DNA from 4 places in the Streptomyces sp. NPDC002809 genome. Region 2 is predicted to be linked to each of the others. Evidence: riboswitches for the same ligand, from Rfam matches in the RefSeq annotation. Region 2 holds a riboswitch; each other region holds the start of a gene.
What was found. A riboswitch is a leader RNA that binds a small molecule or an ion and turns the genes downstream of it on or off. The one in region 2 is predicted to bind cyclic di-AMP.
Positions count from the first base shown of each region.

Region 1: another riboswitch for cyclic di-AMP. It lies ahead of ABT025_RS29855 (LysM peptidoglycan-binding domain-containing protein); the one in region 2 lies ahead of ABT025_RS29555 (transglycosylase family protein).
Region 3: another riboswitch for cyclic di-AMP. It lies ahead of ABT025_RS00070 (M23 family metallopeptidase); the one in region 2 lies ahead of ABT025_RS29555 (transglycosylase family protein).
Region 4: another riboswitch for cyclic di-AMP. It lies ahead of ABT025_RS32740 (M23 family metallopeptidase); the one in region 2 lies ahead of ABT025_RS29555 (transglycosylase family protein).

Region 1 covers NZ_JBEOVJ010000068.1:15,222-19,410, reverse strand. The annotation lists gene ABT025_RS29870 (FecCD family ABC transporter permease) at 1-123, shown strand, start outside; gene ABT025_RS29865 (FecCD family ABC transporter permease) at 120-1,169, shown strand; gene ABT025_RS29860 (ABC transporter ATP-binding protein) at 1,177-2,022, shown strand; cyclic di-AMP (ydaO/yuaA leader) riboswitch at 2,307-2,492, shown strand; gene ABT025_RS29855 (LysM peptidoglycan-binding domain-containing protein) at 2,496-3,374, shown strand; gene ABT025_RS29850 (FG-GAP repeat protein) at 3,607-4,189, shown strand, end outside.
Region 2 covers NZ_JBEOVJ010000066.1:40,750-44,938, reverse strand. The annotation lists gene eno (phosphopyruvate hydratase) at 1-567, opposite strand, end outside; gene ABT025_RS29555 (transglycosylase family protein) at 854-1,597, opposite strand; cyclic di-AMP (ydaO/yuaA leader) riboswitch at 1,602-1,773, opposite strand; gene ABT025_RS29550 (transglycosylase family protein) at 2,075-3,028, opposite strand; gene ABT025_RS29545 (cytochrome P450 family protein) at 3,134-4,189, opposite strand, start outside.
Region 3 covers NZ_JBEOVJ010000001.1:23,215-27,403, forward strand. The annotation lists gene ABT025_RS00065 (aldo/keto reductase) at 1-708, opposite strand, end outside; gene ABT025_RS00070 (M23 family metallopeptidase) at 871-2,046, opposite strand; cyclic di-AMP (ydaO/yuaA leader) riboswitch at 2,058-2,211, opposite strand; gene ABT025_RS00075 (PP2C family protein-serine/threonine phosphatase) at 2,483-3,604, opposite strand; tRNA gene ABT025_RS00080 (tRNA-Met) at 3,859-3,932, opposite strand.
Region 4 covers NZ_JBEOVJ010000084.1:21,007-25,195, forward strand. The annotation lists gene ABT025_RS32735 (M16 family metallopeptidase) at 1-1,247, shown strand, start outside; cyclic di-AMP (ydaO/yuaA leader) riboswitch at 1,463-1,630, shown strand; gene ABT025_RS32740 (M23 family metallopeptidase) at 1,644-2,486, shown strand; gene ABT025_RS32745 (GntR family transcriptional regulator) at 2,704-3,411, shown strand; gene ABT025_RS32750 (HPr family phosphocarrier protein) at 3,629-3,910, opposite strand; gene ABT025_RS32755 (bifunctional acetate--CoA ligase family protein/GNAT family N-acetyltransferase) at 4,083-4,189, shown strand, end outside.

The DNA of each region.
Region 1 (4,189 bases), on a different contig from region 2:
CTCGCCCGGATCGTGATCCGCCCCTGGGAGACCCCGGTCAGTGTGCTGCTCGCCTTCGTCGGCGGCCCCCTGCTCGTGTGGATCGCCCGCTCCTCCCGCTTGTCCGCGGGGGTCCCGGCGTGACGGACGTGACCCCTCCCGACAGCGTCGTGCTCCGCACCGGAACGCTGTCCTGGCTCCTGCCGAGGCGCAGCGCGCTCGCCGCCGCGGTACTCCTTCCGCTGCTGGCAGTCCTCATCACTCTTGCGGTAATGGCGAGTTCGACCGGAATGAGCCTGTCGGAGACCCTTTCGGGACTGCTCGGAACCGGCGATGCAGGCACCGTCATGATCGTGCGGGAGTTCCGGCTTCCCCGTATCCTCACCGGGCTGCTGGTCGGTGCCGCGCTCGGCATCGCGGGCTGTCTCACCCAGACCCTGGCCGGCAACCGCCTCGCCACGCCGGACCTCGTCGGGGTCAACGAGGGCGCCACCGCCGCCGTGGTCGCGGCCGCCGCGGGGTCCGCCACCGGCATGGTCGGCAACTGGTGGCTCGGGCCGCTCGGTGCCGTAGCCGCCGCGGTCCTGGTCGTCCTGTGCGCCGGGGGAGCGGGCAGCGCCGGCTACCGGCTGCTGGTGGCGGGGATCGGCGTCTCCACGTTCATCGGCGCGGTGAGCGATCTGATCATGTCGCGCGAGAACGACAACACGGCGGGCGGAGTGTTCCTCTGGGCCGTCGGCAGCCTCAACGGGCGTGACTGGGATGCCGGTATGCCGCTTGCCGTGGCCCTGCTCCTCCTCGTCCCGCTCTCGCTGGCGGCCGGGCACCGCCTCCAACTGCTGCGCTTCGGCGATGAGGTGGCGAGTTCTCTCGGAGTCGATCTGCGTCGGGTGCGTACCGTCGCTCTCGTCCTCGCGGTACTTCTGGCGGGTACGGCCGTCGGGGTCGGCGGCCCCATCGCCTTCGTGGCACTGGCGGCGCCGATCCTCGCGCAGCGGCTGACCGGCCCCACCCGGGTGCCGGTCACCGGCTCGGCGCTGACCGGGGCAGCCCTGATCGCAGCGGCCGACGCGATCGGACGCGTCGCCGCTCCGGTCGAACTTCCCGTCGGGGTCGTCACCAGCGTCCTCGGCGGCCCCTTCCTCCTGTGGGTACTGCTGCGGCCGGACCCGGCCGCCGGAAAGGCGTGAACCGCACATGACCGAGAATCCGACCGGTACGAAGGCGGGCCTCGAAGTCCGTGGCCTGCACGCCGGATACCCGGGCCGCCCCGTCGTCGAGAACGTCGGCCTCACCGTCCCCGCCGGACAGGTCGTCGCGATCGTGGGTCCCAACGGCTGCGGGAAGTCGACCCTGCTGCGCACCGTCGCCCGGCTCCACCGGCCGGAGTCCGGCACGGTACTGATCGGCGGGACGGACATCTGGCAGACCGGCCGGCGCAGGGCCGCCCACCATGTCGCCCTGCTGCCGCAGTCGCCGCGCGCCCCCGAGGCGGTCACCGTGGCCGGTCTGGTCCGCTACGGCCGCAGCCCGCACCAGGGGCTGCTGCGCCAGTGGTCGCGCGAGGACGAGCAGGCGGTACGCGACGCACTCGACGCCACCGGCACCACCGCACTGGCCGGCGAGCGCATCGACCGGCTGTCCGGCGGCCAGCGCCAGCGCTGCTGGCTCGCGATGGTCCTCGCCCAGCAGACCCCGGTCGTCCTGCTCGACGAACCCACCAGTGCCCTCGATCTCGGGCATGCCGTCGAGGTCCTGGAACTCGTCCGCGAGGTCGCGGCCACCGGCCGTACCGTCGTCATGGTCCAGCACGACCTCGCCGCCGCGGCCCGTTACGCCGATCTGCTCGTCGCGATGAAGGGCGGCCGGGTCATCGCTCGGGGTGCCCCCCGCGAGACGGTCGACGAGGCCCTGGTGAAGGAGCTGTACGCGCTCGACGCGGACATCCTCCGCGCCCCGGGAGACGGCTCACCGGTCGTGGTGGCGCGCAGCCGGACCGGCGTGGCCGCACAGCCGATACCTGCCCCTTATTGTCCTAATTGAGCGATTCTTCGGAACTGTCGAGAATGCCTGGCGGGGTCGCTTTTCCATGGGGCACACCTCTTGAATATCCGGCAAATCACCCCTTTCGGGCGCAGTGGCCAGCGTCACGTTTCCCGTCCCGGACGCGCGGCCGGAGGCTTCGGTTCCCTGTCGCGCCAAGAAAGTTGACCCGCTCGCATGTGACCGGCGTCCCATATTTCCTTTGATTGATCTTGCGAATCAATTGTGATCAGGAATTCCGGGCTTGTTTCGCCTGCCCTTTCTCGCTTACGGTCACCGTCAATCCGGATGGAACGCCGAATCCTGCCGCCGTCCGGTAACCCGACCACATCACGTGCGGCAGGAGCGGGGGACCCAGGTTTGCCGCCGGTCCGGAATCCGGAGCGGCTAGGGGTGAAGTCGCCATGTGCGGCCGGACATCTCCAGTCCGAACCCGACAGCTCACCTCGCAGGCGGCGGAGAGGAAAAGCGCCATGCCCTTCAAGGGTCAGCACCGTCGTTCCAAGTCCACTTCCCTGACCCGCGGTTTCATCGCCGTGAGCGCAGGAGGAGTCGTCCTCGCACTCCCCCTGATCGCGGCCGGATCGGCTTCTGCCTCCCCCGCTCAGGCAGTCGTCGCGGAAAAGGCCGCAGCCCCGACTTCCGTGACCGGCAAGGAAATTGCCGCACAGAAGACCGAATCCACCACCTATTCAGTGGTCTCCGGTGATTCGCTTTCCAAGATCGCCCGAGGGCATTCCCTCAGTGGCGGCTGGGAGCGTCTCTACCAGGACAACCGGAGTGTGGTGGGCGGCAACCCCGACCTCATTCACCCGGGCCTGAAGCTGACCATCGGCGCCAAGTCCGCGGCCGCAGCCCCCGAGGCCGCGACCAAGAGCGAGTTCAAGGCGGAGAACACTTCCGGCAGCGCCTCGCAGCCGTCGGCCGACCGGGCCGAGAGCACCGACCGCGCCGACCGTTCCCAGCGGACGGCGACGCCCGTCGCCGTGGAGACCGCCGCGACCACCCCCGCGCAGACCGCGACGGCGTACACCGACGACCTCGACGGCTGGATCAAGGAGTCCCTCGCCGTCATGGCCGAGAACGGCATTCCCGGCAGCTACGACAGCATCCACCGCAACATCATGCGCGAGTCCTCGGGCAACCCCCAGATCGTCAACAACTGGGACTCGAACGCCGCCGCCGGCACCCCGTCCAAGGGCCTCCTCCAGGTCATCCAGCCCACGTTCGACGCCTACCACGTGCCCGGCACCTCGCTGGACATCCTGGACCCCGTCGCCAACATCACCGCCGCGTGCAACTACGCGGCCGCCACGTACGGCTCGATCGACAACGTCTTCGGGGCCTACTGAGCCACTGCGGTCCCCCGCCTCCGGGCGGAACCGTGAACAGGGGTGGAAGGGAGCTGAACTGCTCCCCTCCACCCCTTTCGCGATGCCGTACAACCCTTGTGCCGCAGAGCCTGTCCAACAGGGCGCCGGGAGGACAACGGGCTCCTTCCGGCGTCCCCCGGATCAGGGGCCTGGGGGCAGATCGCGGTCCGGCAGGCCCTCGCCCGGTCATCCTTGAACCGAGGAGCCGCTCGTGCGCGCCCACCGTCCGGCCGTCGTTGTCGCGGCCTCATTTCTCCTGATGGCAGGGGCCGCCGCCGTCGCGCCCTCCGCCCACGCCGGCACCCCCGGCGGAACACACGCGGACGACCGCAACTCCGATTTCAACGGCGACGGCTACGAGGACGTGCTCATCGGCGCGCCCGGCGGGACCATCGGCGGCAAGAAGGGCGCGGGCTATGTGACCGTGCAGTACGGCGGGCCGGGCGGCATCGGTACCACCCGGGGCGCCGTCCTCAGCCAGAACACCACCGGGGTGCCGGGCGCCGCCGAGGCGGGGGACGGCTTCGGCCGCGCCCTGGCCTCGGGCGACCTGGACGGGGACGGGTACGACGACGCGGTCGTCGGCCTCCCCGGCGAGAACCTCGAACCGGTGACCGACGCCGGCGGCGTCGTCGTCCTCTGGGGCTCCGCCAAGGGGCTCTCCGGCGTGGACAGCGACTGGCTGCAGGCCGAGGAGCCCGCCGCCGGTGCCAGGTTCGGCAGCGCGCTCGCCGCGGCACACTTCAGCCCCGACATCCCCGGCGACCAGCTGGCCGTGACCGACCGCACCGACC
Region 2 (4,189 bases):
CAGCGTGTGGTAGACCTCGGCGCCCCAGCGCAGGGCCTCGGAGAAGGACTCCGCGCCGATCGGGGCGATCATGAACTCCTGGATGTCCACGTTGGAGTCGGCGTGCGACCCACCGTTGAGGATGTTCATCATCGGGACGGGCAGCAGGTGCGCGTTCGGGCCACCGAGGTAGCGGAACAGCGGCAGGTCCGAGGCCTCGGAGGCGGCGTGGGCCACGGCGAGCGAGACGCCGAGGATGGCGTTGGCGCCGAGCGAGCCCTTGTTCTCCGTGGCGTCCAGGTCGAACATCGCCTGGTCGATCAGCCGCTGCTCGGTCGCGTCGTAACCGACGAGCTCCGGGCCGATCTGCTCGATCACGGCGAGGACGGCCTTCTCGACACCCTTGCCGTGGTAGCGGTTGGGGTCTCCGTCACGAAGCTCGATGGCCTCGAACGCACCGGTGGAGGCGCCGGACGGAACGGCAGCACGGCCCGTGCTGCCGTCGTCGAGGCCGACCTCGACCTCGACCGTGGGGTTTCCGCGGGAGTCGAGGATTTCCCTGGCTACGACGACGTCGATGGACGGCACGAGGCATCTCCTTCTGGGATATGACGCTGGTGGTGCAGGGTCGCTTTGGCCTTGCGACAAGAGCCTAACCGGCCGGGCCGCATCAACCGGCCGACCGCCCGTCCCCTGGGACGAAAAAGGACTCAAGGGCGGGCACAGCCGGACAAAGGGCCAGAATTTTACTGACGAGTAACTACAACAGTTGAACGATCACGCCGAAACCGGCCGACCCCGGCCCGGCACGCACGGGGGGAAGATGCGCACCGGACCGGGGCGGCCGGAGTGATTCGGCGAGGAGAGATCGCGACTACTTCGTCAGGTGGAGCTGCTGACCCGGGTAGATCAGGTCGGCGTCCGTGACGATGTCCTTGTTCAGCTTGAAGAGCTGCTCCCAGCCGCCCTTGACCTTGTGGTCGGCGGCGATCTTGCTCAGGGAGTCGCCGGTGACGACCTTGTACTCGCCGTCACCCTTCTCGACCTTCTTGCCGGTCGGGGTGGTGACGGTCTTCGACTCGGCCTTGGGGGCGGCCGAACGCTCCGAGCGGTTGGTGGCGGGGGCCTCGGCGCGCTCGGCCTTCTTCGGCTCGGCCTGCTGGACCGGCGCCGACTCCTGCTTCGGGGCGGTCTCCGTCTTGGCGGCGGAGGAGCCGGTGTCGACGCCCGGGTCGACACCGTCGTTGCTCAGGTTGCCGGCACCGGCACAGGACCAGGCGCCCGGGCCCTGCAGGTCGAGGAGCTTCTCGGCGACAGCGATCTGCTGGGCCTTGGTGGCCAGGTCGGCGCGGGCCGCGTACTGGGTGCCGCCGGCGGCGGCCCAGCTGGACTGCGAGAACTGCAGGCCGCCGTAGTAGCCGTTGCCGGTGTTGATGGACCAGTTGCCACCGGACTCGCACTGGGCGACGGCGTCCCACGTGGACACGGAGGCGGCGGAGGCGCCGGTGGCACCCATCAGGGGCACGGCGATGGCGGCACCGGTGACACCGGCGAGCGTGGCGATACGGACGGCCTTGGACGGGCGACGGTGCTTGTTGCCCTTGCTGTTGAGCAGCATCGAGACTTCTCCTCACCGACGCCTACGAGGTGAGCTGTCGGGTTCGGGCCAAGTGAGTTGCCCGGTCGCACGTCCTAGCGCACGACTTCACCCCAAGCCGGTCCTGGTGCGTCTTGCGACGACCGGGCCCGGCGCTTACCTGGGTCCCCCGCTCCTGCCTACGGCGCTTTACGCGTCTGTTCCCTTCGACCGACGGCAGGATTCGGCGTGACGGTCGACGGGGCCCGCGGTGCGAGCGGTTCCGACCGTAAACACACCCACCCCTCATATCCAAAGATGGACATACCGGATAAACAGCCCTTACTTGCATCCGAAGAAGCACTGTTTGCGCAGGTGGGAACGGCTGCGGCGGGACCTCCCGAACAAGACGCGCCAGTTCACGCGAAGAGACCCATGTCTCACTTGGTCAAAAGTGGGACATAGGCCTCTTAACTACCCCAACTTTTGGGGTGTTTTCAGCTGATCATCAGACCGCTCTCACTCGGCCTTCATGCCGAGATCAAGGCTCTGGCCAGGCAGGATGAGGTCCGGGTCGGAGCCCACCTCGGCCTTGTTGGCCTCGTACAGCCCGGTCCAGCCTCCCGGCAGCTTCTGTGCATCAGCAATCGACCAGAGGTTGTCGCCGGCGCGGACGGTGTACGTGCCGTCAGATGCCGGGGCGCCGGTGTCGCGTGCGCCACCGTCACCTCGCGAGGCGTGCCGCCCCGCATCCCGGTCGCCGCCGCCGCTCCGGGTCCCCTCGGGGGCCGGAGCGCCCCGGTGCTTGCCACCCTTCTCCTGCCCCCCGGAGGGGTCCTCCTCGGCGCCGGAGGCGTCCCCGGAGGGCGACGTGGAGGGCGTGGCGGAGGGTGCGGCCGACGGCGAGGCGGACGCGTCCGGCTTCCCGTTCCCGCCCTCCGTGTCGTCCGTGGCCCCGTCCGCGGGCGTCGTCGCGTCCGAGGACGCGTCGTCCGACGCGGCGGCGTCCCCGGAGGGGTCGCCCGCCTCGGACGGGTCCGTACTGCCGGCGGTGTCGTCGGCCGGGGCGCTGCCCGGGTCCACACCCGGCAGGCCGCTGTCCACGACGAGGCCCGAGATGACCGCACAGCTGGGCCACGCCTTCGGGCCCTGGTCCTCCAGGACCTTCTCCGCCACGGCGATCTGCTGCGAGCGGCTGGCGAGGTCCGCGCGCTCCGCGTACGAGTCACCGCCGTACGACTTCCAGACCTCCTGCGAGAACTGCAGGCCGCCGTAGTAGCCGTTGCCGAGGTCGGCGCTCCACATGCCGCCGCTCTCGCACTCGGCCACCCGGTCCCAGGTCGAGGCGTCGGCTGCGTGCGCGCCTGCCGCGCCGAGCAGCGGGATGGCGATGGCCGAACCGGTCACGCCTGCGGCGACGATGATCGCGGGTGCCTGCCGAGGGCGACGGTGTCTGCCGTTCGCGGAGCCCATGGGGATGCCTTCCGTGTGACTGACGAGTGACTGGTGAGTCGAACGGTGAACCTAGCGGGACTCGAACGTGTGTCACAAGTCGATGCAGCAGAGATCACGTGAAAGTCACAGAGTTGACAGAGTGTCACCTTCATCGGACACCGGCCCCGGGGTGAACTCCACGGGCAGCGTGCGCAGTCCGCGCATGATGAGCCCGCCACGCCACCGCAAATCGGCAGGTTCTCCCGCAAGTCGCAGGTCCGGAAGGCGTTTCAGGAGCGTGGCGAGGGCGGCCTGCCCCTCCAGCCGGGCAAGCGGTGCTCCCAGGCAGTAGTGGATTCCGTGACCGTAGCCGAGGTGCTGATTGTCACGCCGCGAGAGGTCCAACGTGTCCGGCCTGCGGAAGCGTTCCGGGTCCCGGTCGGCGGCCGCCAGCACGACGAGCACCGGGTCACCCTCGGCCACCCTCTGCCCGCCGATCGTCAGCGGCTCGATGGCGTACCGCCAGGTCGCCAGCTCCACCGGACCGTCGTACCGCAGCAGTTCCTCGACACCCGTGGCCAACAGCTCCGTCTCCCCCGCGGCCAGGGAACGCTGGAGCTGCGCCCGCTGCTCCGGGTGACCCAACAGGGTGTGGATGCTGTTGCCGATCAAGTTGACTGTGGTCTCAAAACCGGCGAAGAGGAGGATAAAGGCCATCGCGGCGGCCTCGTTCTCCGTCAGGTGCTCGCCGTGGTCGCTCGCCCGGATCAGCCCCGAGATCAGGTCGTCCCCCGGGTTCTCGCGCTTGCGGTGGATCAGTTCCAGGAGATAGCCACGCATCTTCTTCACGGAACGGGCCACCCCGCCGCGCGGGCCGCCGCCGTGGCGGATCATCATGCCCGCCCAGTCCCGGAAGTCGTCCTGGTCCTCGCTCGGAACGCCCAGCAGGTCGCAGATCGCGTAGATGGGGAGCGGGAAGGCGAACTCGTGGATGAGGTCCGCCTCCCCCTTCTCGACGAAACCGTCGATGAGCCGGTCGGTCAGCTCCTGCACACGCGGGGCGAACTCCGCGATGCGACGCGGAGTGAACGCCTTGGACACGAGGCGGCGCAGCCGGGTGTGGTCGGGCGGGTCGATGTTCAGCAGATGTGTCATCAACTCCGCCTTGCGCTCGCCCGGGATCCCCGTCTTCCCCTTGGT
Region 3 (4,189 bases), on a different contig from region 2:
GGCGCTACCGGCGCGGGCGCTCTCCACGGCCGTGCCCGGGCGGTACTTGCCGGTGAGGAACCCGGAGGCGAGGGCGAAGTACGGGACGGCCGCGAGCCCGGCACCGGCGGCGGTGTCCTGGAGCTCGCCCTCGTAGGTGTCCCGGGAGACGAGGTTGTAGTGGGGCTGCAGCGCCACGTACCGGGCGAGCCCCTCGCGCTCCGAGAACTCCAGCGAGGCGCGCAGCCGCTGGGGGCTGATGTTGGAGGCGGCGATCTCGCGGACCTTGCCGTCCTTCACCAGCTGGTCGAGGGCGGTGATGATCTCCTCGACCGGGACCGTCTCGTCGTCGAAGTGCGTGTAGTAGAGGTCGATGTGGTCGGTGCCGAGCCGGCTCAGCGACTCCTCGGCGGCGGCCTTGATGGTGGTGGCGGAGAGCCCCTTGTACGCGGGGTGGGCGCCGACCTTGGTGGCCACGACGATGTCGGAACGGTTGCCGCGTGCGGCGAGCCACTTGCCGATGAGGGTCTCCGACTCGCCGCCCTCGTTGCCGGGGACCCAGGCCGAGTAGGAGTCGGCGGTGTCGATGAAGTTGCCGCCGGCCGCCGCGTACGCGTCGAGAACGGCGAAGGACTGCGCCTCGTCGGCGGTCCAGCCGAAGACGTTGCCCCCGAGGGCGAGCGGGAAGACCTGGAGACCGGAGGAGCCGAGCTTGCGGAGAGAAGTCATAGAGGGGACAACCCGTTCCACGGACTCCGCTATTCCATGACCGGTACAGCTTTACCGCTGACGACCGTACGTCCGTGGAGACGGACCGGCAGCCCTGACGTCGGGGGTGAGCGTCAGGGCTGCCGGGGTTTCACGCGCCGGGAACCGGCGTGCGGGAAGGCCTCAGACCGTCAGGCCCCGGGCGCGCAGCCAGGTCATCGGGTCGATGCCGGTGCCGTCCGGGGTGTGGACCTCGAGGTGGAGGTGCGGGCCGGTCACGTTGCCGGTGGCGCCGACGCGTCCGATGGTGTCGCCGGTCGTCACCTTCTGGCCGATGCTGACATCCATCGAGGACTGGTGGCAGAACCACAGCTCCGTGCCGTCCTCCAGCTCCAAGACCGTGCGGTAGCCGTAGGAACCGGAGTAGCCGGCCGACGTGACCGTGCCCGTGTGGATCGCCTTGATCGGCGTACCGGTGGGCGCCGCGAAGTCGAGGCCCGTGTGATAGCCGGAGGACCACATCGATCCGGCCTCGCCGAAGGTCGAGGTGATCGTGTACGAGGAGGTGGGGATGGCGTAGCTGGCCGCGAGCTTGGCGAGCCGCAGGGCCTCCGCCTTCTTCGCCGCCTCTTCCGCCGCCTTCTTCTTCTCCGCGGCGACCTTGGCCTCGGCGGCGTCCTGCTGCTTCTTCGCCTCCGCTGCGGCCTTCTCGGCTGCGGCCTTCTCGGCGGCGGCCTTGATCTCGGCGTCGGCGGCGTCCTGCTGCTGCTCCGCCTGCTGGAGGATGCGGGCGCGGAGGGCCTCACCCGCGTCGGTGGTGCCCTGCTCGGCCTCGGCGGTGGTGATGCCGGCGGTCGTCAGCGGGGCGGAAGCGACCTCGGCGACGGCCTTCTCCGCCGCGGTCTCGGATTCGGACTCGCCCGAGAACAGTGCGCCGACGCCCGGGAGGGACTTGGCGTCGGGGAGATTGTCCGAGATGGAATCGGGAAGAGAGATGGAGACCGGCGGCTTGCTCTGGGCGGTGGCCATGCCACCCGCGCCGACGGCCGCGATGACGCCGACGCCGAGGACGGTGGAGCTGCGGGCCAGACCGTTGCGCTGCTTGGCGACGCGGTGCTTGCCGCGCACGGGACGGACGGAGTCCTCGGTGGGATTCCATTCCTCCCAGGTCCTGTCGGGCCCGGAGTCGTCGGCGCGGAAGTCGTTTCCGAAGCCGCTGCCCCGATCGGTCCCGTAATCGGTCGCGTAGGGGGCCTCGTGCTCCGCACCGACAAAGGTACCGGGCCGGATCGCGAAGTCATCGCCGTACTCGGACACGAACCGGGATGGAGCTTCGGGGGCAGGCTTGTTGGACGCCACGGGGGCGCACTCCTTTCCTTCCTTCTCGCCTACCGGGTTAGCTGACGGGTTCGGAGCAGGAAGGTCTCCTACGGGTTCCTCCGTCTCATCACAAGACAGAGATGCCCGATTCACCCCATGTAGGTGGTTCCCCGGTTCCCTTGCGGGATTCGGCGCTCGCGCACGGTGCCGCCACTGACGACGGCTGGGACAACCGCACTGCGTTATCGAACGTTAATAGACACCGGGGTCCGATTCCAAGCTGTTCCCACTGATCGTTCAGGCCTTTGGCCTGGACTTTACGGGACACAACCGGGTGGAAACGGACGAGTTGATCACCTCTCAGCCACTACCCGCTTTCTGACGTTGCGTCAAATGTTATGCGGAGGGGTGCCCTTCGGTTACGGACGGTGGCATCGCGGCCGGCCACTCCCACCGCACGGTCCCGGACCCGGACTCACCCGCCGCCATCCCTCAGGCCGACGATCTTCACGGTCCTGCGCCGGTCGGGCTGACCCTCGGCCGGCCGACCGACCGCGAGCAGCGCCATGTCGTCCGTCGACTCACCGCCCGTGTGCAGCCGCACGTCATCGGTCAGCGCGGACAGCAGCTCCTCGGGCCCCGGGAAGATCCGGCCCCGCAGCCGCTCGGCGGGGTCGTAGAAGACCCCTTCGGCGTTACGGGCCTCGGAGAGGCCGTCCGTATAGAGAAGGAGCGTCGCCCCGGCGGGCAGGGCCCACTCGTCGGCCCGGTCCGGCCACACCCCCAGCGCCATCCCCAGCGGCAGCGCCGGCACCGAAGGCCCGAGCACCTCCAGCGCCCCGTCCGTGTGCAGCAGCAGCGGCTCGGGGTGGCCGCGGTTGACGATCCGCACCACGGACGCACCCGGCGGGATCTCCGCCAGCACGGCGGTGACGAACCCCTCCACCGCGTCGAGGCCGCCACGCGTGCTCGACTCGCGCGCCAGCGCACGCTCCAGCCGCTGCGCCACACCCTCCAGCGACTCCTCCTGCTCGGCCGCCTCCCGGAACGCCCCGATGATGACCGCCACCGCCTCCACCGCGTCCAGCCCCTTGCCGCGCACATCCCCGACCACCAGCCGCACCCCCTGCGGGGTGTCCGTGACGGAGAACAGGTCACCGCCGACGAACTCGTCCGCCTGCGCCGCCTCGTACCGTGCGGCGACATACAGTCCGCCGATCCGGTCGGACGGCGTCGGCAGCACCGCCCGCATGGCGGTCTCCGCGATGACACGGGCCGAAGCCAGCTGCTCGTTGCTGCGCCGCACGACACCGTTGATCACGACAGCGAGGGCGGAGACGGTGAGGACGGTGAGCAGTTCGATGGAGGGCACGACCTGGAACAGGTTGCCGTTGTAGATCCGCAGCGCGACGACCGCCAGCAGCGCGGCGGCGCCGGTACGGACGGTGCTGGCCAGTGAGAAGAACGGCGCCGCGATCAGCGGGGCCGCCGCGAACAGCGGGATGGCCGTGAAGGCGGGCGGGGTGAGGGCGTCGAACAGCATGCCCCCGCCGATCATCAGCGCAGGCAGCGCCCGGACGAACCGGCGGGTCCGCACCCCACCCGCACGCCTCTTCCGCCGCGTCTCCCGCTTCCCCACCTGCTGGTCTCCTGCCCGGTGCACCCCCACGGCCGCGGACGGTACCGCGCACCACCCCAGGCTTCCCGGAGCAGGGTCGCGAAGCGACTCCTCGTCGGCCAATGGGGGTACGTACGCGGAACGCGGCTCGGCGCCGAGCGACCCGGCGGGCCGACGGCGTACGAACGAATCAGGCCCGGCACGCTGTATGCATGCCGGGCCTGATTCTTCAGTAGCGGGGACAGGATTTGAACCTGCGACCTCTGGGTTATGAGCCCAGCGAGCTACCGAGCTGCTCCACCCCGCGTCGGTAAACACAACTCTACGGCATGTTCGGGACGCTCATGACCACTCGGCGCCCACACCCCACAGACGGCACCCCGGCCGGCCCGACGGCCGCACAGCAGCCCGACGGCACCCACGCGCACCGGCCCATGACCACTCTCTGCCCGCAGCGACGCCCACGCCGATGCCACACCCACGCCCGAGCGGCATCCAGCCCCGCTCCAACCACCGCCCGAGAGTGGCAAATAGAGGTCGGCAAACCTGAACAAACCACCCCCG
Region 4 (4,189 bases), on a different contig from region 2:
TCTTCCTCGACGCCCCGTTGGACGCCGAGCCCGAGGGGCTGGACGGGGTCGCCACGATCATGGCGCGCGCCCTGTCCGAGGGGACCGACAAGCGCAGCGCCGAGGAGTTCGCCGCCGAGCTGGAGCGGTGCGGCGCCACGCTCGACGCCCACGCCGACCACCCCGGTGTCCGGGTCTCCCTGGAGGTTCCGGCCTCCCGGCTGGCCAAGGCGCTCGGCCTGGTCTCCGAGGCCCTGCGGGCGCCCGCCTTCGCCGACAGCGAGATCGAGCGGCTGGTGGGCAACCGGCTGGACGAGATCCCGCACGAGCAGGCCAACCCCGCCCGGCGCGCCGCCAAGCAGCTCTCGAAGGAGCTCTTCCCGGCCACGGCCCGCATGTCTCGTCCCCGCCAGGGCACCGAAGAGACCGTGGCACGGATCGACTCCGCCGCCGTGCGTGCCTTCTACGACGCCCACGTCCGCCCGTCGACCGCGACCGTCGTGGTCGTCGGCGACCTCACGGGCATCGACCTGGACGCCCTGCTCGCCGACACCGTCGGCGACTGGTCGGGCAACACCGCAGAGCCACGCCCCGTCCCGCCGATCACCGCCGACGACGCGGGCCGTGTGGTGATCGTGGACCGCCCCGGCGCGGTGCAGACGCAGCTGCTGATCGGCCGCATCGGCGCCGACCGGCACGACAGCGTCTGGCCGGCGCAGGTGCTCGGCACGTACTGCCTGGGAGGCACGCTCACCTCCCGGCTCGACCGGGTGCTGCGCGAGGAGAAGGGCTACACCTACGGAGTGCGGGCCTTCGCCCAGGTGCTGCGCTCCTCGGCCCCGGACTCCGCCTCCGGGGCGACGGGTGCCGCGATGCTCGCCATCAGCGGTTCCGTGGACACGGAGTCCACCGGCCCGGCGCTGGAGGACCTGTGGACGGTCCTGCGGACCCTGGCCGCCGAAGGACTGACGGACGCAGAGCGCGAGACGGCCGTGCAGAACCTCGTGGGTGTGGCCCCGCTCAAGTTCGAGACGGCGGCCTCGGTCGCGGGCACCCTCGCCGACCAGGTCGAGCAGCACCTTCCGGACGACTACCAGGCGCACCTGTACGCGCGCCTCGCGGAGACCGGCACGGTCGAGGCGACCGCGGCCGTGGTCAACGCCTTCCCGCAGGACCGGCTGGTCACGGTTCTGGTCGGTGACGCGGCGCAGATCGCCGAGCCCGTCCGGGCGCTCGGCATCGGCGAGGTATCGGTCGTGACCGGCTGATCGACCGGCTACTTCACTCGATACCGGGGCAAACGGAAGGCCCTGGCGGAGATCACTCCGTCAGGGCCTTCCGTTTTGTCCGCTTTGTTGGAGAGGTTGCCTGTCTGCCCTGTGGGATGCGCTACAAAACGCCCTGTCCGTTTGGTGTGGGGAAGTACCCCCGCTTAGCGTCGGCTCGGCTGTCCGTCACCCGTATGCCGCATCCGCGACCTACCGGGCAGTCATCGCCGAGTCCCCGTCAGGCGCGAGCCTGGGGAGCCGGGGACCCATGCAGTCCCTGGGGTGAATCGGATGCCTGAGCCTCGTACGAGGCCGGGGGATCCGTAGGAGACCTTCCTGCTCCGAACCCGTCAGCTAACCCGGTAGGCGAGAAGGAAGGAAAGGACCAGCCACTTCATGGCGTTCACCCGTGCCACCGGGAAGCATCGTGCCCCGGGCCGTCTGACGCGCACCGGCGCGAAGGCCGTCGGCATCGCGACTCTGGCCACCAGCGGCGTCATCGGCGGACTGGCCTCCCCGGCCCTCGCCGCGGACACCGAGACCCCCGCCGTCAGCGAGACCGGCCTCACCCAGGTCATCGCCATCGAGAACGTCCTCGCCGACCGGATCGAAGCACAGGCGGACGCACAGCAGCACCAGGCCGACGTCGCGGAGAAGAAGGCCGAGGCCGAGGCGGCCAGGAAGAAGGCCGCGGCGAAGAAGAAGGCGGAGCTCAAGGCGAAGGCGAAGGTGAAGGCCGAGGCGGCCGCGAAGGCGAAGGCCGCCGCCCGAGCCGAGGAGGCCCGCGAGAGCGCGTCCCGCGCCGCCCGTTCCGCCGAGCGCGCCAGGCTCGGCTCCTTCCAGCTCCCCGTCGCCGGTTCGTACGTGAGCACCGGCTACAAGTCCAGCGGCTCGCTCTGGTCCTCCGGCAGTCACTCCGGCATCGACTTCCACGCCGCGTCCGGCAGCTCCGTCGTCGCCGTAGGCGCCGGCACGGTCGTCGAGGCGGGCTGGGGCGGCGCGTACGGCAACAACATCGTGCTGCGGATGACGGACGGCACGTACACCCAGTACGGCCACCTCTCCTCGATCGGTGTGTCCGTCGGCCAGAGTGTCGGCGGCGGGCAGCAGATCGGTCTCTCCGGCTCCACCGGCAACTCGACCGGCCCGCACCTCCACTTCGAGGCCCGGACCACGCCCTCGTACGGCTCCGACATGGACCCGGTCGCCTACCTGCGCGCCCACGGCGTCAACCTCTGACCGGTCCCAGGACACGGCGAAGGCCCCGGCATCACGCCGGGGCCTTCGCCGTGTCGGCTGCCGCACCGGGTCCGCACCGGTCGTTCCCGAACGGCCGGTGACCAAAAGATATTCATGAATTTCCACCCGCCGTCGGAAATGCGACCGCATTGCAATAGAGTCGCAGGACAGGCGTCGATCGGCCGCGTTTCGCGGGGATTAAGGCGGAGGTTCGGACATGCGCATTCCGGCGCATTCGGTATGCACGGCAATCCGCGAAGACATCGTCTCGGGTGTCTTCGAACGCGGCAGCCGACTCACCGAGGAGGTACTCGCGCGCCGCTACGGGGTCTCCCGGGTCCCGGTGCGGGAAGCGCTGCGCACCCTGGAGTCCGAGGGGTTCGTGGTCACCCGCAGGCACGCCGGAGCCTGCGTCGCCGAGCCCACCGAGCAGGAGGCCGCCGACCTCCTGGAGGTCAGGATGCTCCTGGAGCCGCTCGGTGCGGCCCGGGCCGCCCACCGTCGCACGGACGCGCACCTCAAGGTGCTGCGCGGCCTGGTCAGGCTCGGTCAGGAGCGGGCCCGCAGGGGGGAGGGCGACGATCTGCGCTCCCTGGGCGGCTGGTTCCACGAGACACTCGCGCAGGCCTCCGGCAGTCCCGGCCTGATCGCGATGCTCACCCAGCTCCGGCACAAGACCGCCTGGATGTACGTGGTCGAGCATCCGGCCCGCCCGGCCGATTCGTGGGCCGAGCACGGAGCGATCGTGGACGCCGTGGCGCGCGGTGACGCGGAGAGGGCGAGGTCCCTGGCCGCCCAGCATGCCGAGCGGGCCACCACCGCGTACCGGCTGCGCCGCCCCGGCCGGCCCGATGCTGCCACGGTCCGCCCCGCCCGGGTGAGGACCTCGCAACATTCCGTAAACACGCCGAGCGGACGGCATTAACAATTGCGCCGTATACAAAGAATGGGCATTCCGCAGGGCTCTATTCGTGCTGCCCGAATTTCCTTCGGCGGAAGCGGCTTTCCGGGCGCACCCCTATCCCGGGCAGAGGTTGTGCGTGTTGTGGAGTGAAGGCCTTCATGAAAACGAAAGAGCCGCGGCTCCCGGTGAAGGGTGCCGCGGCTCTCCCGCGGGAACGCCTGTTGTCGTGACCCGGGGATCAGACGGTCTCCGGAAGCTCGTCGAGCCCCTCGGCGACCAGCTTGGACAGGCGGTCCAGGGCGGCTTCGGCGTTGTCGGCGTCGGACGCGAGGACGATCTCCTCGCCGCCCTGTGCGCCGAGCCCGAGCACGGCGAGCATGGAGGCCGCGTTCACCGGGTTGCCATCGGCCTTGGCGATGGTCACGGGGATGCCGGAAGCCGTGGCGGCACGGACGAAGATGGAAGCGGGGCGGGCGTGCAGGCCCTCGGCCCAACCGACGTTGACGCGGCGCTCAGCCATGGTTCTGCCCTTCACGAATCAATGGTTGTCTAGACCAGTCTCTCATGCAGTGCGCGGTGCTCCAGCCGACCCGCGGGCCGTTCCCGGCCCGCGCCGACCGTCGCCCGGCCCCCCTCAGACTGCCCCGGCCCCGGCCCCCACGCGACCGCTGACGGAGCCGTAGGCTTTGCCCATGCAGCCCTCTCCGGAGCAGAGTCCGCATCACGCCTACCCCGATCACTGGGAGGCGGACGTGGTGCTCCGCGACGGCGGCACCGCGCGCATCAGGCCCATCACCAC